DNA from 3 places in the Lysinibacillus sp. FW12 genome. Region 3 is predicted to be linked to each of the others. Evidence: a T-box and tRNA genes for the amino acid it is inferred to sense, from the RefSeq annotation. Region 3 holds a T-box; the other regions hold tRNA genes.
What was found. The T-box of region 3 lies ahead of ileS (isoleucine--tRNA ligase). A T-box ahead of a tRNA ligase gene usually reads a tRNA of that ligase, here a tRNA-Ile.
Positions count from the first base shown of each region.

Region 1: it has a tRNA-Ile gene. The T-box ahead of ileS (isoleucine--tRNA ligase) is inferred to sense a tRNA for this amino acid. The anticodon was not compared.
Region 2: it has a tRNA-Ile gene. The T-box ahead of ileS (isoleucine--tRNA ligase) is inferred to sense a tRNA for this amino acid. The anticodon was not compared.

Region 1 covers NZ_CP139094.1:1,166,873-1,172,951, forward strand. Annotated here, with positions in the region: gene SJW71_RS05960 (cysteine desulfurase family protein) at 1-466, shown strand, start outside; rRNA gene rrf (5S ribosomal RNA) at 729-844, shown strand; tRNA gene SJW71_RS05970 (tRNA-Val) at 855-930, shown strand; tRNA gene SJW71_RS05975 (tRNA-Thr) at 934-1,009, shown strand; tRNA gene SJW71_RS05980 (tRNA-Lys) at 1,017-1,092, shown strand; tRNA gene SJW71_RS05985 (tRNA-Leu) at 1,110-1,194, shown strand; tRNA gene SJW71_RS05990 (tRNA-Gly) at 1,231-1,305, shown strand; tRNA gene SJW71_RS05995 (tRNA-Leu) at 1,311-1,399, shown strand; tRNA gene SJW71_RS06000 (tRNA-Arg) at 1,408-1,484, shown strand; tRNA gene SJW71_RS06005 (tRNA-Pro) at 1,495-1,571, shown strand; tRNA gene SJW71_RS06010 (tRNA-Ala) at 1,586-1,661, shown strand; tRNA gene SJW71_RS06015 (tRNA-Met) at 1,688-1,761, shown strand; tRNA gene SJW71_RS06020 (tRNA-Ile) at 1,769-1,845, shown strand; tRNA gene SJW71_RS06025 (tRNA-Ser) at 1,861-1,953, shown strand; tRNA gene SJW71_RS06030 (tRNA-Met) at 2,007-2,081, shown strand; tRNA gene SJW71_RS06035 (tRNA-Asp) at 2,085-2,160, shown strand; tRNA gene SJW71_RS06040 (tRNA-Phe) at 2,219-2,294, shown strand; tRNA gene SJW71_RS06045 (tRNA-Gly) at 2,300-2,373, shown strand; tRNA gene SJW71_RS06050 (tRNA-Ile) at 2,375-2,451, shown strand; tRNA gene SJW71_RS06055 (tRNA-Asn) at 2,456-2,532, shown strand; tRNA gene SJW71_RS06060 (tRNA-Ser) at 2,543-2,633, shown strand; tRNA gene SJW71_RS06065 (tRNA-Glu) at 2,636-2,707, shown strand; gene SJW71_RS06070 (ABC transporter ATP-binding protein) at 2,840-3,637, opposite strand; gene SJW71_RS06075 (FecCD family ABC transporter permease) at 3,653-4,708, opposite strand; gene SJW71_RS06080 (FecCD family ABC transporter permease) at 4,705-5,709, opposite strand; gene SJW71_RS06085 (ABC transporter substrate-binding protein) at 5,848-6,079, shown strand, end outside.
Region 2 covers NZ_CP139094.1:1,159,019-1,165,097, forward strand. Annotated here, with positions in the region: rRNA gene SJW71_RS05830 (23S ribosomal RNA) at 1-812, shown strand, start outside; rRNA gene rrf (5S ribosomal RNA) at 974-1,089, shown strand; tRNA gene SJW71_RS05840 (tRNA-Val) at 1,100-1,175, shown strand; tRNA gene SJW71_RS05845 (tRNA-Thr) at 1,179-1,254, shown strand; tRNA gene SJW71_RS05850 (tRNA-Lys) at 1,262-1,337, shown strand; tRNA gene SJW71_RS05855 (tRNA-Leu) at 1,355-1,439, shown strand; tRNA gene SJW71_RS05860 (tRNA-Gly) at 1,476-1,550, shown strand; tRNA gene SJW71_RS05865 (tRNA-Leu) at 1,556-1,644, shown strand; tRNA gene SJW71_RS05870 (tRNA-Arg) at 1,653-1,729, shown strand; tRNA gene SJW71_RS05875 (tRNA-Pro) at 1,740-1,816, shown strand; tRNA gene SJW71_RS05880 (tRNA-Ala) at 1,831-1,906, shown strand; tRNA gene SJW71_RS05885 (tRNA-Met) at 1,933-2,006, shown strand; tRNA gene SJW71_RS05890 (tRNA-Ile) at 2,014-2,090, shown strand; tRNA gene SJW71_RS05895 (tRNA-Ser) at 2,106-2,198, shown strand; tRNA gene SJW71_RS05900 (tRNA-Met) at 2,252-2,326, shown strand; tRNA gene SJW71_RS05905 (tRNA-Asp) at 2,330-2,405, shown strand; tRNA gene SJW71_RS05910 (tRNA-Phe) at 2,464-2,539, shown strand; tRNA gene SJW71_RS05915 (tRNA-Gly) at 2,545-2,618, shown strand; tRNA gene SJW71_RS05920 (tRNA-Ile) at 2,620-2,696, shown strand; tRNA gene SJW71_RS05925 (tRNA-Asn) at 2,701-2,777, shown strand; tRNA gene SJW71_RS05930 (tRNA-Ser) at 2,788-2,878, shown strand; tRNA gene SJW71_RS05935 (tRNA-Glu) at 2,881-2,952, shown strand; gene SJW71_RS05940 (VOC family protein) at 3,015-3,431, opposite strand; gene nadA (quinolinate synthase NadA) at 3,641-4,744, opposite strand; gene nadC (carboxylating nicotinate-nucleotide diphosphorylase) at 4,731-5,591, opposite strand; gene nadB (L-aspartate oxidase) at 5,548-6,079, opposite strand, start outside.
Region 3 covers NZ_CP139094.1:2,237,460-2,243,538, reverse strand. Annotated here, with positions in the region: gene ileS (isoleucine--tRNA ligase) at 1-1,890, opposite strand, end outside; T-box leader at 1,951-2,189, opposite strand; gene SJW71_RS11490 (hypothetical protein) at 2,248-2,469, opposite strand; gene SJW71_RS11485 (hypothetical protein) at 2,548-3,195, opposite strand; gene SJW71_RS11480 (DUF3221 domain-containing protein) at 3,300-4,250, opposite strand; gene SJW71_RS11475 (sigma-70 family RNA polymerase sigma factor) at 4,243-4,761, opposite strand; gene SJW71_RS11470 (Lrp/AsnC family transcriptional regulator) at 4,823-5,266, opposite strand; gene SJW71_RS11465 (DJ-1/PfpI family protein) at 5,408-5,992, shown strand; gene SJW71_RS11460 (DUF6612 family protein) at 6,042-6,079, opposite strand, start outside.

The DNA.
Region 1 (6,079 bases), 1.1 Mb from region 3:
CTCCATCCGCGTGCAAGCATTAACACCAGGTGTGACACATGAGAGAGGTTTAAGAGGAGGTACATTAGATACGCCTGCAATTGTGGCCTTTGCAGCTGCAATTGAAAACTATCAATATGAATTACAACATTATGTGATGTTAAGAGGAGTTTTAAAAAGTAAACTGCCTGAATCATGCAAGCTAATAGAATGTAAGCAGCAATTACCTAATATTTGTGGTGTAATGATGGATAGATTAGAGGGCCAATATGTTCTTTTAAAGCTGAACGAGTCGGGAATCTGTATCTCTACAGGTAGCGCATGTGATATTCATAGTGAATCTGGAACGAAGGCTATTTTATCGATGGGTTTTTCTTTGGAAGCAGCACGTCAATTTTTTAGAATCTCTTTTGGCCCTTCGACAACAATTGAAGAAATTACAAGATTAACAATAGAGCTTTCAACCATTTCATTAGATAACAAGTGAGGGAAATCATAAGGCCTTCACTTGTTTTATTATAGATTTTAGGCTATAAAACATATCAAGAAAAATAATTGTTTTCTTTTGAAACAACAATTGATATAATATTTTGCAGGGCAATATTTTCTCTTACTTAACAAAAATATCTTTAAAAAGTAATAATTTCTTTTTTTTATAAAAAAGTATTGCACAATGTTAAAAAACGTTATACAATAATTCTTGTCTTGAAGGACAGGTAAACAACTTCAAAACAAGATACATAAAATAGTCTAGTGATGATGGCAAAGAGGTCACACCCGTTCCCATACCGAACACGGAAGTTAAGCTCTTTAGCGCCGATGGTAGTTGGGGGCTTCCCCCTGTGAGAGTAGGACGTCGCTAGGCATAATACCCAGGAGGATTAGCTCAGCTGGGAGAGCACCTGCCTTACAAGCAGGGGGTCGGCGGTTCGAGCCCGTCATCCTCCACCATATGCCGGTTTAGCTCAGCAGGTAGAGCAACTGACTTGTAATCAGTAGGTCGTGGGTTCGATTCCTATAGCCGGCACCATTTTTTCGAGCCATTAGCTCAGTTGGTAGAGCATCTGACTTTTAATCAGAGGGTCGAAGGTTCGAGTCCTTCATGGCTCACCATTTTGAAATAATAATAAGCGGGTGTGGCGGAATTGGCAGACGCACTAGACTTAGGATCTAGCGCCGCAAGGCGTGGGGGTTCGACTCCCTTCACCCGCACCATTATTTTCATTGCCAGATAAAAAAACTTATGCACATGCGGAAGTAGTTCAGTGGTAGAACACCACCTTGCCAAGGTGGGGGTCGCGAGTTCGAACCTCGTCTTCCGCTCCAAATGTGCCGGGGTGGCGGAACTGGCAGACGCACAGGACTTAAAATCCTGCGGTAGGTGACTACCGTACCGGTTCGATTCCGGTCCTCGGCACCATTTATTATGCGCCCGTAGCTCAATTGGATAGAGCGTCTGACTACGGATCAGAAGGTTATGGGTTCGACTCCTGTCGGGCGCGCCAAAAGAACGAACGGGAAGTAGCTCAGCTTGGTAGAGCACTTGGTTTGGGACCAAGGGGTCGCAGGTTCGAATCCTGTCTTCCCGACCATTTCCTAAAATTATGGGGCCTTAGCTCAGCTGGGAGAGCGCCTGCCTTGCACGCAGGAGGTCAGCGGTTCGATCCCGCTAGGCTCCACCATAGTAAATAACCAGTATAAAGATCCTGGCGGCGTAGCTCAGCTGGCTAGAGCGTACGGTTCATACCCGTAAGGTCGGGGGTTCGATCCCCTCTGCCGCCATCTTAAAGGACCTTTAGCTCAGTTGGTTAGAGCAGACGGCTCATAACCGTCCGGTCGCAGGTTCGAGTCCTGCAAGGTCCACCATTTATATAGTGTAACGGAGGTATACCCAAGTCTGGCTGAAGGGATCGGTCTTGAAAACCGACAGGCGGGTAACACCGCGCGGGGGTTCGAATCCCTCTACCTCCTCCAGTTTTAAATTTTTATAAATGGTGCTTTAAAAACTCGAAACAGAATATCATTATCGCGGGGTGGAGCAGTGGTAGCTCGTCGGGCTCATAACCCGAAGGTCGTTGGTTCAAATCCGGCCCCCGCAACCAAAAGGTCCCGTGGTGTAGCGGTTAACATGCCTGCCTGTCACGCAGGAGATCGCCGGTTCGATCCCGGTCGGGACCGCCATTATTATAATGAAAAACATGAGAAGCAAAAGAGTGAGCAAGCTTAGCATGGACGAAATGGGTCAGTAGCTCAGTTGGTAGAGCATTAGATTGAAGCTCTAAGTGTCGGCGGTTCGATTCCGTCCTGACCCACCATTTATGCGGGTGTAGTTTAATGGTAAAACCTCAGCCTTCCAAGCTGATGTCGTGGGTTCGATTCCCATCACCCGCTCCAAGGGCCTATAGCTCAGCTGGTTAGAGCGCACGCCTGATAAGCGTGAGGTCGATGGTTCGAGTCCATTTAGGCCCACCATTATTCCGAAGTAGCTCAGTTGGTAGTAGCACCTGACTGTTAATCAGGTTGTCGCAGGTTCGAGTCCTGCCTTCGGAGCCATTTTTTATTTGGGGAAGTACTCAAGAGGCTGAAGAGGCGCCCCTGCTAAGGGTGTAGGTCGGGTAACCGGCGCGAGGGTTCAAATCCCTCCTTCTCCGCCATTGGCCCGTTGGTCAAGTGGTTAAGACACCGCCCTTTCACGGCGGTAACACGGGTTCGAATCCCGTACGGGTCATACTAAGTGCAGTAGATGAATTTCATCTACTGCACTTTTTAATTTTAGTCATAGATTTATAATATAGCTACCATAAATTAAAGCCTACACAGGATAGTTTAATCTGTGTAGGCTTTTAATTTTACTAAGAAGCTATGAAATTCTACGTCCTTTTCCATATGGAATGCATAGAGGTGTACCAAATATTGGATCTGTCGTCATTTGGCAATCAAGGTCAAACACATGACTAACTAAATCAGTTGTCATAATTTCTTCTGGTTTACCTTGACGATAGACACCACGATCACGGACAGTAATAATATGATCGGCATAGCGACATGCGAGATTAATATCATGTAATACCATAATAATCGTTCGCTTTTGCTGTTGGTTTAACTCGTACAATAAATCTAAAACTTCTATCTGATGAGTTAAATCTAAGTATGTCGTAGGCTCGTCCAAAAGAATAATATCCGTATCTTGAGCAAGCGTCATAGCAATCCAAGCACGTTGACGTTGTCCTCCTGATAGCTCATCCACTGGTCTATCTTGTAAATGCTCTGTGCCTGTTGCTCTTAAGGCATTTAATACGATTTCTTCATCCTTTTCCGTCCACTGTTGACGCCAGCTTTGGTAAGGATAGCGACCTTGCTTCACAAGCTGTAGGACAGTTAGGCCTTCTGGTGCAACAGGGGATTGGGGAAGAATCGAAAGATTTCTAGCCACCTGCTTTGTTGATAATTTAAAAATATCCTCTCCATCTAATAGAACGGAACCTTTTTTAGGTTTTAATAATCGAGCGATGGAGCGTAGGAGTGTGGATTTACCACAGCCATTCGCTCCAATTAATACAGTAATTTCATTCAAAGGGATAGATAAATTGAGATCTTCGATAATATTGGAATCACCATAACTTAATGTAAGGGATTTGGTTAATAACGATTCAGTCATGTAGTATAGACTCCTTTATTTATTAGGATTTCTAAATAGTAAATAGATAAAATAGGGAGCACCAATGGCAGCGGTAAAGACACCAGCGGGTACTTCTAACGGGCTAAAAGCAGTACGACCAATAATATCTGCTATCATCACAAGCAATGCTCCGATTGCTGCAGATGCTGGAATAAGTACACCGAATGATGAACCAACAATGCGTCGTGCAATATGAGGTGCCATTAATCCTACAAACCCAATGGCGCCAGCAAATGCTATAGCACTCGCTACTAGACTGGAACATAATAGGATTAAGTAAAGGCGTGTTTTTTGAACAGATTGCCCAAGGCTTGACGCTGTATCATCACCTAGTTCTTGAACATTTAACTGTCGTGTAATAAAGAATGTAATAAGTAGTAGAACGATGATCAATGGTACAACGATTTGTACTTGATCCCAATCTGCACTTTTGACACTACCCGTAATCCATTTATTCGCTTCACTCGCTTGATAAATTGGCCCGATAATCATTAACATGGTAGTAATAGCTTGCATAAAAGCTGACACGCTAATACCGATTAAGACAAGACGATTTGGTGTGACACCATCTTTCCAAGCAAATAGATAGACAATACATCCGACAACAGTAGCTCCTATAAAGCCTGCTAATGGTAACCATTCTATACTAACTGTTAAAGAGTGATTAGAATCACTGAAAATAGCTAAGAATCCAACAACTGCTGCACCACCACCAGCTGATATCCCGATAATATCAGGTGAGGCAAGTGGATTTTTTACGATTCCTTGTAAAATGGCACCTGCTACGGCTAACGCCATTCCAGCAAAGGCAGCAATGAAAATCCGAGGCATTCGGAAATCAATAATGATTAGCTGATCAAAATCTGACCCGTAACCAAGAAAAGCTTGTAAAACCTTTAATGGATTGATGAAAGAATCACCAAATGATGCACTAAAAAAGAAAACAGCAACTGCTAGTAGACTAATCACCATTAATTTTTTTGCAGCTTGTACATCTAATAAAAAAGAAAATTTTTGTTGAAGTAAACGAATTGTTTTTACATGTTTCATTTATTTTTTCCACCTTTTCGCGCAAGGTAAATAAAGAATGGTGTGCCAATCATAGCCGTCATAACTCCTACTGGAACTTCTTGGGGCATAATAATATAACGAGCCGCAACATCAGCCAGCAATAAAAGAATCCCTCCAAGTAACGCAGCCATAGGAATAAGCCATCGATGATCAGTGCCGACAAACTTTCGCGCAAAATGGGGAACGACAATGCCAATAAAACCAATGGGACCAGCAATCGCAACAGCGCCACCTGCTAAAAAAATAACGATAAGTCCTACTAAGATTTTCATCAGCCCTAATCGTAATCCTAATCCTCTTGCTACATCATCTCCAAGAGCAAGAATATTCATTTTGGAAGAAATAATGAGTGCTGCTATCCATCCGATTACTAAATAAGGAAGAACAGAAAGTAGAATTTCAAGTTTTCTACCCTGTACAGAGCCAGCTAACCAAAACAATACTTGATCGAGTTCAGCTTCATTAGTAGCGAGTAAACCTTGTGTAAATGAAGCAAAAAGTGCACTAATGGCAGCCCCTGCTAAAGTGATTTTCACGGGAGTAACAGCATCCCTACCTGAAAAACTAATCGAATAAACGGATAAAGCAGCGATTGCTGCACCTAGAAATGCGATCCATGCAAAAGATTGCAGGCTGGAAATATGGAAAAAAATCATGGCAAAGACAACAGCAAAGCCTGCACCTGCATTGATACCCAAGATTCCTGGAGAGGCTAATGGATTTTTTGTTAAGGTTTGCATAAGCACGCCTGTAATAGCTAACGAAGCACCAACACAGCTGGCTATAAGTGCTCTTGGAATACGAACATTTTGAATAATAATATGCTCATTTGAATTGTTAAATTGTATAAAAGATTCATAGGTCGTTTGAATAGAAGTATTCGCATAACCGTAAACAATACTAATCCCCATACAAAGAAGTAAGAGAACAACCCCTACTAGTAAAGCCATTATCTTGGAATAATTATTTTTTAATATCATATTGAACTATACTCTTTTCTAAAAAATTACTAAATTAATGATTGACATTAATAGATACATACAATACGATTAATATCGATCTTAGATGAAAGTGATTTTCATTCTCGTCTAATATGCCTAAACATTTTATCATATACAATGGAGGAAGAAAAGGTGCAAAAAGCATTTCAAAAACTATTAGTTTTGCTAGCTGTTATGGCTATTTTTGTGCTAGCAGCATGTGGCGATTCTAAAGATACTACCAAAGATGAGAAATCAAAAGAAAGCAATGCATACAGTGTCGAACATGCAATGGGTACAACTGAAGTAAAAGATACACCAAAGCGTATCGTTGTTTTAACAAATGAAGGAACAGAAGCATTATTAGCAC
Region 2 (6,079 bases), 1.1 Mb from region 3:
ATATTGAATTTTGGTACAACTTGTACAGGATAGGTAGGAGCCAGAGATCTCGGAGCGCCAGCTTCGAAGGAGGCGTCGGTGGGATACTACCCTGGTTGTATTGAAATTCTAACCCATGCCCCTTAGCGGGGCAGGAGACAGTGTCAGGCGGACAGTTTGACTGGGGCGGTCGCCTCCTAAAAGGTAACGGAGGCGCCCAAAGGTTCCCTCAGAATGGTTGGAAATCATTCGTAGAGTGTAAAGGCACAAGGGAGCTTGACTGCGAGACCTACAAGTCGAGCAGGGTCGAAAGACGGGCTTAGTGATCCGGTGGTTCCGCATGGAAGGGCCATCGCTCAACGGATAAAAGCTACCCCGGGGATAACAGGCTTATCTCCCCCAAGAGTCCACATCGACGGGGAGGTTTGGCACCTCGATGTCGGCTCATCGCATCCTGGGGCTGTAGTCGGTCCCAAGGGTTGGGCTGTTCGCCCATTAAAGCGGTACGCGAGCTGGGTTCAGAACGTCGTGAGACAGTTCGGTCCCTATCCGTCGTGGGCGTAGGAAATTTGAGAGGAGCTGTCCTTAGTACGAGAGGACCGGGATGGACACACCGCTGGTGTACCAGTTGTCTTGCCAAAGGCATCGCTGGGTAGCTATGTGTGGACGGGATAAGTGCTGAAAGCATCTAAGCATGAAGCCCCCCTCAAGATGAGATTTCCCATTACGCAAGTAAGTAAGATCCCTCAAAGACGATGAGGTAGATAGGTTCGAGGTGGAAGTGTGGTGACACATGGAGCTGACGAATACTAATCGATCGAGGACTTAACCAAATTGTTTGAAGCAGTCAATGTACGTTTATCCAGTTTTGAAAGAACAACTCTTTCATAAGAGCTTTTATACATAGTGTATTTTGAAGCTTAACATATAGGAACTTCTGCTAAGAATGCTATATCCTTATTGTAATGCAGAAGACAGCACATCTACGTGCAAGTCTAGTGATGATGGCAAAGAGGTCACACCCGTTCCCATACCGAACACGGAAGTTAAGCTCTTTAGCGCCGATGGTAGTTGGGGGCTTCCCCCTGTGAGAGTAGGACGTCGCTAGGCATAATACCCAGGAGGATTAGCTCAGCTGGGAGAGCACCTGCCTTACAAGCAGGGGGTCGGCGGTTCGAGCCCGTCATCCTCCACCATATGCCGGTTTAGCTCAGCAGGTAGAGCAACTGACTTGTAATCAGTAGGTCGTGGGTTCGATTCCTATAGCCGGCACCATTTTTTCGAGCCATTAGCTCAGTTGGTAGAGCATCTGACTTTTAATCAGAGGGTCGAAGGTTCGAGTCCTTCATGGCTCACCATTTTGAAATAATAATAAGCGGGTGTGGCGGAATTGGCAGACGCACTAGACTTAGGATCTAGCGCCGCAAGGCGTGGGGGTTCGACTCCCTTCACCCGCACCATTATTTTCATTGCCAGATAAAAAAACTTATGCACATGCGGAAGTAGTTCAGTGGTAGAACACCACCTTGCCAAGGTGGGGGTCGCGAGTTCGAACCTCGTCTTCCGCTCCAAATGTGCCGGGGTGGCGGAACTGGCAGACGCACAGGACTTAAAATCCTGCGGTAGGTGACTACCGTACCGGTTCGATTCCGGTCCTCGGCACCATTTATTATGCGCCCGTAGCTCAATTGGATAGAGCGTCTGACTACGGATCAGAAGGTTATGGGTTCGACTCCTGTCGGGCGCGCCAAAAGAACGAACGGGAAGTAGCTCAGCTTGGTAGAGCACTTGGTTTGGGACCAAGGGGTCGCAGGTTCGAATCCTGTCTTCCCGACCATTTCCTAAAATTATGGGGCCTTAGCTCAGCTGGGAGAGCGCCTGCCTTGCACGCAGGAGGTCAGCGGTTCGATCCCGCTAGGCTCCACCATAGTAAATAACCAGTATAAAGATCCTGGCGGCGTAGCTCAGCTGGCTAGAGCGTACGGTTCATACCCGTAAGGTCGGGGGTTCGATCCCCTCTGCCGCCATCTTAAAGGACCTTTAGCTCAGTTGGTTAGAGCAGACGGCTCATAACCGTCCGGTCGCAGGTTCGAGTCCTGCAAGGTCCACCATTTATATAGTGTAACGGAGGTATACCCAAGTCTGGCTGAAGGGATCGGTCTTGAAAACCGACAGGCGGGTAACACCGCGCGGGGGTTCGAATCCCTCTACCTCCTCCAGTTTTAAATTTTTATAAATGGTGCTTTAAAAACTCGAAACAGAATATCATTATCGCGGGGTGGAGCAGTGGTAGCTCGTCGGGCTCATAACCCGAAGGTCGTTGGTTCAAATCCGGCCCCCGCAACCAAAAGGTCCCGTGGTGTAGCGGTTAACATGCCTGCCTGTCACGCAGGAGATCGCCGGTTCGATCCCGGTCGGGACCGCCATTATTATAATGAAAAACATGAGAAGCAAAAGAGTGAGCAAGCTTAGCATGGACGAAATGGGTCAGTAGCTCAGTTGGTAGAGCATTAGATTGAAGCTCTAAGTGTCGGCGGTTCGATTCCGTCCTGACCCACCATTTATGCGGGTGTAGTTTAATGGTAAAACCTCAGCCTTCCAAGCTGATGTCGTGGGTTCGATTCCCATCACCCGCTCCAAGGGCCTATAGCTCAGCTGGTTAGAGCGCACGCCTGATAAGCGTGAGGTCGATGGTTCGAGTCCATTTAGGCCCACCATTATTCCGAAGTAGCTCAGTTGGTAGTAGCACCTGACTGTTAATCAGGTTGTCGCAGGTTCGAGTCCTGCCTTCGGAGCCATTTTTTATTTGGGGAAGTACTCAAGAGGCTGAAGAGGCGCCCCTGCTAAGGGTGTAGGTCGGGTAACCGGCGCGAGGGTTCAAATCCCTCCTTCTCCGCCATTGGCCCGTTGGTCAAGTGGTTAAGACACCGCCCTTTCACGGCGGTAACACGGGTTCGAATCCCGTACGGGTCATACTAAAAAACAGTAACTGCATTTGCAGCTACTGTTTTTTTTATATTTAGATAGATATATAATTACTCATTATTTAGTGCGCTTTCATCCATATATACTACTTCCCAAATATGCCCATCTACATCTTGGAATCCCCAGCCGTACATAAATCCGTGATCTTGTGGTTCACTGTAAGGTTTACCACCAGAGGCTAGTGCTTTATTTACTAATTGATCTACTTGTTCTCGGTTTTCAGCGGAAAGACATAATATCGCCTCTGCAGAAGTAGCTGTATCTGCAATCTCCTTCTTTGTAAATCCTTTGAATCGTTCTTCTACCATTATTAATGCAAAGATATTTTCGCTAATAATCATTGAAGCTGTTGTTTCATCACTAAATTGTTGATTAAATTCAAAACCTAAGTCTTTAAAAAAGTTGATTGATTTGTTAAGATCTTTTACTGGTAAATTGATAAATATATTTTTCGATTGAAAAGCCATTGATTATCACCTCCAAATCGACAGTATCATAGAAAATAAATCCATGTCAATTTCTACAAGTAAATGGATTTCATTTATTTCCCAACATCCTTAATCAAAAAAGTATAAGTCATATCAAAAAATGAACGACGTTTTTCATAACTCCTTAACTTTACAAAAAAAGCAGAAATATTGATACAACAACATGTCTGCTTTTAAAATTCTTCTTGTTACCCCCGTACAAGCATTCTTTCAAGTGAGCTAAGTGCTTCAGCGGTAGTATGTTCATCTACTTGTATACGGTTATGAGGTTGCCCCTGTTCAATACTTTCAAGACTCCATAGTAAATGTGGAAGGTCTATTCGGTTCATAGTTAGACAAGGACAAAAATTTTCATTTAGCGAAATAATATGTTTATCTGGATGTTGCTTAATGATACGATTGACAAGGTTCATTTCTGTTCCAATGGCCCATGCAGATCCGCTTGGTGCTCGATTGATTGTATCAATAATGTATTTTGTCGAGCCGGCATCATCAGCTGCTGCAACAACTTCACGACTACATTCTGGATGAACAATAATCCTCATTGTGGGATGTTCTTTGCGAATGACTTCCGTATGTTGAACTGTAAACCCCTCATGCACAGAACAATGACCCTTCCACAGAATAACCTGGATGTTTTCAAGTGATTCCTTAGTTTCGAGCATATTTTTATGAGGATTCCAAACGGCCATATTTTCAAGGGGAATACCTAAATCATAGGCGGTATTTCTCCCTAAATGTTGATCGGGTAAAAAGAAAATACGCTGTTTTTGTGTAAATGCCCATTGTACAAGCTCCCTTGCATTCGATGATGTAACACAGGCACCACCATGTCGTCCCGTAAAGGCTTTAATGGCCGCGGTTGAATTGACATAAGTTAGAGGAATAATCGTATCGCCAAAGAGCTGTTGAAGGATTGGCCATGCTTGTTCTGTTTGATAAATATTCGCCATATCAGCCATCGAACAGCCTGCACGCATATCTGGTAAATAGACATGTTGCTGTTTCATTGTCAGCATGTCTGCCGTTTCTGCCATAAAATGTACACCACAAAATACGATATGTTCAGCCTCCTTATTAGCGGCAGATAATTGAGCTAGTTGTAGAGAATCACCAGTTGCATCAGCAAATTGAATAACCTCATCTTTTTGATAATGGTGTCCTGGGATAAAAAGTTTAGAGCCTAATTTTTTCTTTATTGCTAAAATACGAGATTCCATTTCCTCTACGGATAATGTCCGATAATGCTCAGGAAGTAGTGTCGTCTGTTGTAATAAACTAGTGATGGACAAGGGAATGAGCTCCTTTCATTTGAACAAGTGCACTAATATCAAAAGCTTTGACAGAATGGGTTAATGAACCAAGTGAAATCCACTGAACACCTGACTGTGCATAAGCCTTTAAATTATCCAGTGTGATACCCCCTGAAGCTTCTGTTGCAATAGTAGGGGGGACAGAAGGAAGCCAATCTCGAATTTCTTCTGGACTGCGGTTATCAAACATAATGATATCTACTCCAGCAATGATGGCTTCATCTAGCTGTTCCTTTGTTTCAATTTCTACTTCAATTTTCACGGTATGACCGACTTTCTCTCTAGCGGTCTGAACAGCTTTTGTTATACTACCTGCAAAGGCAAGATGATTATCTTTTAACATGATGGCATCATACAGTCCATTTCGATGATTAAAAGCACCACCGACTCTCACTGCATATTTATCAAGCATACGCATGCCAGGCATTGTTTTACGAGTATCACATATTTTCGCATGCGTACCTATCGTTTCTTGGACTGCTTGGTGAGTAGCTGTTGCAATGGCAGACATACGTTGAATAAGATTTAAGATGACACGTTCGCCTATTAACAATTTTTGTAAGGGACCTTTTATCACGGCTAGTATATCGCCTGCATCTACTGTCTCTCCATCCTTTTTATGAAGATAAATTTCCATAGAACGATCTAGTAGAAGAAAGCCATGCTCAATAATGAGAGCTCCGCAAAAAATTCCTTTTTCTTTAGCATAAAACGAAAAAGATCCCTGTTGTTCGGCTGAAAAAATAAATTCACTCGATAAATCCCCATCACCTAAATCTTCATTAAAAAACTGTTTGAGCATTTCCTCGAGTTTGATGATATTCATACAATGAGTTCCTCACTTTCAATTGTCCTTGCGAAAAAATAATCCACCGGCTTGCCCATTGTGCATCCATTTCGGATTTATCTGTACGTATGTGGGCACCACGTGTTTCAGTTCTTATAATGGCCGCATGTGTCATCAGTGTTGCGACAACATGCATCATAAATAGTTCCAATTCTGCTTGCTCCATACCCTCTAGATTAGTGTGAAGAAGAGATTGTAGAGAGGGGAGTTGCTGAACAAAGTACTGTAAATCATCGATATTTCTAACGATGCCTACAAACTGCATCATACGTTGCTGTAATTGCTGTTTGCTAAATAAAGGTGGTTTTTTATCAGCATATTGAGGTTGGTCAAGTAAAAAATTTTTTTGATGACAACCTTGTTGAATAATGAAATACGCCATTTTTTGACCAAATGTAATGCCCTCCAATAGAGAATTACTTGCTAAACGGTTCGCTCCATGGACACCTGTACAAGCCACTTCACCA
Region 3 (6,079 bases):
CTTGGAAAAGCGCTTCGGATTCCAAGGGGAGCTATCTACTAGAAAGGCCCAGCGTAAAGCATCCGCTCCATACTGCTCGATTAATTCAACTGGTTCTAAAGCATTGCCTTTACTTTTAGACATCTTCTGCCCATGCTCATCTAACACATGCCCTAACGATAGGACATTTTTATAAGGTGGCTTCCCTGTAAACAAGGTCGATACGGCTAATAAACTATAGAAAAAGCCTCGTGTTTGGTCAATCCCTTCAATAACGACATTTGCTGGAAATTGATTGTGAAAAGTCGCCACATCTTCAAAAGGATAGTGCTGCTGCGCAAATGGCATCGAGCCACTATCAAACCAAACATCAATTACTTCAGGTGTACGCTTCATGTCTCCCTGACACTGAGGACAAGTGCAGACAATGTCATCGATAAATGGTTTATGAAGCTCTATTTGCTCATCAACAGCCCCTTTGGCTAATTTTATTAATGCTGCGATACTGTTTGGAGCCTCCTCATGACCGCAACCCTGACAAACCCATACATTGAGCGGTGTCCCCCAGTAGCGGTTTCGGCTGATGTTCCAATCCACTAAATTTTCTAGGAAGTTGCCAAATCGACCATCCTTAATATGACCTGGATACCATGTCACTTGTTGATTATTTTGTAAAAGCTGCTCCTTTAAGGATGACATCTTGATAAACCAGCTATCTGTTGCGTAATACAACAATGGTGAATCACAGCGCCAGCAATGTGGATAGCTATGCTCATATTTTTCTTTTGCAAATAACAGCTCTTTTTTTGCAAGCATTTTTATAATATCGACATCACAATCTTTCACGAATCGCCCGACAAGCTCTGGTACTTCATCTGTATAGCACCCTTTCAAGTCCACTACATTAATAAAGGATAAACCATGGTGCTGAACTGTTTTATAATCGTCCTCGCCATAGGCAGGTGCGATATGCACAATCCCTGTACCACTGTGCTCTGTCACATAATCTGCCATGACAACAACATGCCCTTTATCGACCTTTACATAAGAAAATGGTGGGTGATAGGAAACACCCGCAAACTCATGCCCATCATGCTCACTTACTATTTCTACAGGCTCTGAAAATACCTTTGCTACAAGTGATTTAGCCAGGATGTATACGTTATTTGCATGCTTTACACGTACATATTTAAGTGCAGGATTCATTGCCAAAGCAACATTGGCAGGTAAAGTCCACGGTGTCGTCGTCCAGCCTAAAAAATATTCGTCGTGATCCTGTCGCTTAAACATGGCTGTCACAGATAAATCTTTGATATCCTTGTAGCCCTGTGCCACTTCATGAGAGCTTAAGGACGTTTGACAGCTAGGGCAATATGGTGACACCCGATGCCCTTTATATAAACGATTTTCCTTGTGAACATGACTTAAAATATGCCAGACGGACTCGATGTAATCATTACTTAGTGTAAGATAAGGATCATCCATATCGAGCCAGTAACCTAGCTGTTCTGTAAAGGATCGCCACTTCTGTTCGTAAGTAAAAACGCTATTTTTACATGCTTGGATAAAACGCTCTACCCCGTAATTTTCAATCTCTTGTTTTCCAGAGATACCTAATGTCTTTTCTACCCCTAACTCCACAGGCAATCCATGTGTATCCCAGCCTGCTTTTCGTTCAACGAAAAAGCCTTGCATTGTTTTATAGCGAGCTACAACATCTTTAATTGTTCTGCCAAATGCATGGCCGACGTGTGGTAAACCATTTGCTGTCGGTGGTCCTTCGTAAAATACAAATGGCTGCTGTCCAGCTCGATTGGTTACGGATTTTGCAAAGGTAGCCTCTTGTTCCCACAAAGCTCGAATCCGTGTTTCTCGTTCAACCGTTGTTTCTTTCTTTTGTTCTACCTGCATATTAGTTCCTCCTATACAATCAAATTTGTATAAAAGGCATACAAAAAACCCCGTCCCAAGAAAAGGGACGGGGTTAACCGCGAATACCACCCTAATTCTATTAACACAATGGTCAATAGCACTCAGCAACGTACAAACATACGTGTTCTTTTTAACGGTAGACACCCGGGTTAGCTTACTTTCTTCAGCTAACCTTCTCAGAGAGGATTTTCATGTAACATCTGCACACCGACTTCCACCAACTGCCGGCTCTCTGTAGAACAAAATGAAACACTACTCTTTCTCATCAACGAATTTGTATGCTTTTATTGCATGTCATCGTATCAAATTAGCCAATGTTTGTCAATCATGTTTCGCCTATGATAACTCGTTAAGACAAGTGGCGATTTGTTGATGAAGGGTCGCATATTTTGATTGATTATATGTTTGGATAAAAAAGCTTTTTAGCAATGTTTTGTAATTGAATACTGCGTTTCTGTAATGCTCTTCAGCTAATTGACTCTTTAATGTAACTACTGTTGATGGCATTTTCTGCACTAATTGAATTACCTCATCTTGCTCTAATCCTTGCTCCAGCATCGCAAAAAAATGCCATTAATTTATTCTTTAACTCATCTTCCTTCAAACGTATTGTAGCAACTGATTGACTCCCCTTACTTAATCTTTTTGATTCTCCCAATTACTTTCTTGGTATAGCCCATCTAGCCTCCAACCATTATAAAAACGAACATATGTAAATTCCTTTTGCCAATTATCCTGATGCACAACAACCTTGCTTCGCCAAGGTAAAGTAGATGCATAAACCGGTCCCTTTCGAACCTCAGCTATATGATCAGCTACATCGAGCAGTGTGGAAGGTGCATTCGTATTCTTTATCAAATAAAGCTGCCGATCTGGGCTGGCCTCGAGCTCTTGCATTAACTGCTGGTGAAAAGCAACTACCTGTTGATTTGCCAGAAAAAGTGAATACACAGGAGAGCTCGCAAATAGCGCCATTAATACTGCCACAAAAACAACATGCTTTTTCTTCAAACCTATGTAAAACGACCAATTCTTTTCCTTTTTGTATAAATGAAGATATATTACTAGACTTATTGGCCATAAAAATAGTAGCTGCCAGCAAAGGACAACCCAAAATAGCTCTCCATCTGAAACGAAATATCGAATACTCAGGTAATTGAATAACCATAGAGGAAACGACCAACGCCAAGGAGTCTCTTGCTGCGACCTACTCTTAAAATAAATTAGTAGAAGAGGTAAGCTTAGGAAAAAGGCTGTTGTAAAATCTACTATAGCAAATAACAACCCAACACCTCCATTTAAGGAAAATATTACAACTATTGTAACGGAATTTAAATTAAAGGAAAAGGCTATGCATTCTATATTTTTGAATGGTAGCCTTTATTTTATTAATATTCTTCTACTATTCTCAAACCCACGATATCTTTAAAATCAATGAAAGGTTGAACTTCGTCGTTCCCAATTACTTGACTATATTGTACCTCCACGCGATCGCCAACTGATAGTGTTTCGGGGACATCCACTAGAGGGAACCACGTACCATTGCTATGCTTTTTCACTAATTCATCTACCGATAATTGACCAATCTCACTATCCAAGACACCCGAGACAACTAAAAATTCATGTTCCTTAATCGCTAAGACTGTTCCACTTCTTACTAGCTTCATTTGACTGTCATTTTCCGGTATCCCATATTTTTCTCGTAAGGTGTCAATGTCTTTATGATAATGCTTCTCTAAATAATTCATGGCCTTTTGCTCGACAAGCCATTTTCGAATTGGATCACTTACATCCTTATAATCTGCACGGCTTGCCTCCATTAAAAGGTTGGCTGATGCCATTTTATAGGCGAACGTCTTTGCATAACTAGCGATAAATTCATCCTTTGTACTTGGCAACATTTGTTCATTAAAAGTTAACAATGTTTCATACATTAGTTCCTTCATACTAATGAGCTCCTTATCTACTTGCTCTTGTGTAGGCACTAACTTCTTTTTTTGTGCATAAGCAAAGGACGATTCTATGGATAAAAACAGATCAAAGTCTGCCTTGTGTAATTGATTTTTTCCACTAAAGTTCGATCCAAGTAGTAAATATAGCTCTAAAATTCGTTCATCTAATACTGGTGGGATCATAGAGGTTTGTTTTTGATGATCATTGTATTGCAAATATACAAACAATCCTATACAGACGCTCAAAATCATGGCCAAAAGCCCATATTGCCAGCGTCTAGTAGATTTTTTAACAGGACGCTGTTCTAAATGCTGAATGACATTTGCCATCACACGCTTTTTGCTTTCTGATAAATCCCGTACGACACGAATATCCACTTTACTCATGCAGAAGCACCTCCCATTCAACATGCTGTAGCTGTAGCTTTAGTAACTCTCGCCCTCGACGTAGCCTTGTTTTTACTGTACTTTCAGGAATATTTATCAGCTGCGCAATGTCGACTACAGACAATTCTTCAAAATAAAAATGAATAATGACCTCACGCTGCTTGAATGGGAGAGCTAGGATTGCATTTTCAATCAAAGTTTGTTCATCTTGCCGGACAAGCATATCCCTTCTTGTGATCGTCTGCTTGGCAGCAATTTTTTGTTGTACTTGGATTCTCCGATAAGTCCAACTTCGTAAATAATCTTTACTTCGGTTACTAACTAATTTCGATAAATAAGCCTTAAGCTCACCACGTTCCTCATAGTTCTGCTGATTATCGTAGAACTTTATAAAGACATCCTGAACGATATCTTCTGCACTTTGTAAATCTCTTACATAGTAAAAGGCAAGACGGATAAGTCTCTCTGTATGCTGTTCCATTATTTTTTCCAGTTCATGAATTAGCAACATGATTCCCCCTCTCTACCCTTTAAACGGTGCTCACGTCTTTAAGGTTTGCTTTTTTTGTCATTTATTCAAAATTATTGTCATTAAATGGTGTAATCACCTTTTTTTCCATTGAAGATAATACGATATTGGTAGAGGGAGTACCATAAGGCATAGCCGCATCTATGAATTCCTCTAATGTTTCTACTGAATAGGTTGCTAGCTTGACGATATAGCTAATTTCCCCTGCCACTCGATAACATTCAAGAACATCGGGATGGGCATTACAAAATGCAGAGAGACTTTTACAATCAATAGATTTAAATAAAATAATCGCCTGAATAGTGCGCTCCATTTTTTTGATGTTTACTTTTGCATGATAACCTTCGATTACCCCATGTTCCTCCAGCTTTTTGACACGTTCAATAACAGCTGGAGAAGATAAATGGACAGTGGTCGCTAACTCCTTCATCGAAATTTTTGCATTATGCTGTAACTGCTTTAAAATTTGTGTATCAATTTGATCCATCAGACTTCACCTTTCATAATCAACTTTTTTTCACATAATACCTTTTCAAATAAAGCCATATGGCTAAAATACATTATACAACTTCTGTTATCAGTCCGTCCTATTGATTACAATAGAAGCTATAAAAGGAGGATTAATAACATGAAAAAAATATTATTACTATTAGCAAATGGCTTTGAAGCGGTAGAAGCAAGTGTTTTTACAGATGTTCTTGGCTGGAATAAATGGGAAGGTGATGGTACAACTGAGGTTGTGACTGTCGGTTTGCATGAACAGCTGCAATGCACATGGAATTTTAAAGTGACTCCTGAAAAATTGCTCCACGAAATTACATTAGAGGATTTTGATGCATTAGCGATCCCTGGTGGCTTTGAGGAAGCGGGCTTTTATGAGGATGCCTTTAGTGAGGAATTTCAAACGGTTGTACGGCATTTTGACGAACGTAAAAAACCGATTGCAACGATCTGTGTTGCGTCTCTTATATTAGGAAATTGTGGTATACTCCAACATCGTCAAGCAACGACCTATAATCACCCAACGAGTAAACGTTTAGCACAACTGGAAAACTTCGGTGCAACCATTGTTAATGAGCGCATTGTACAAACAGATCATTTAATCACCTCATCAAATCCAGGAACGGCCTTTGATGTTGCCTTCCGCTTACTAGAAACCTTAACGTCTAGCGAAAATACAATGAAAGTAAAAGACTTAATGGGCTTTCGTTAAACATAGAAAAAGTAGGCTTGCACTAAGCCTACTTTTTTAAGCGTTTTTATTATTTGCCTATAGGTGCTGTTTCTGTTGTGCTAAGAT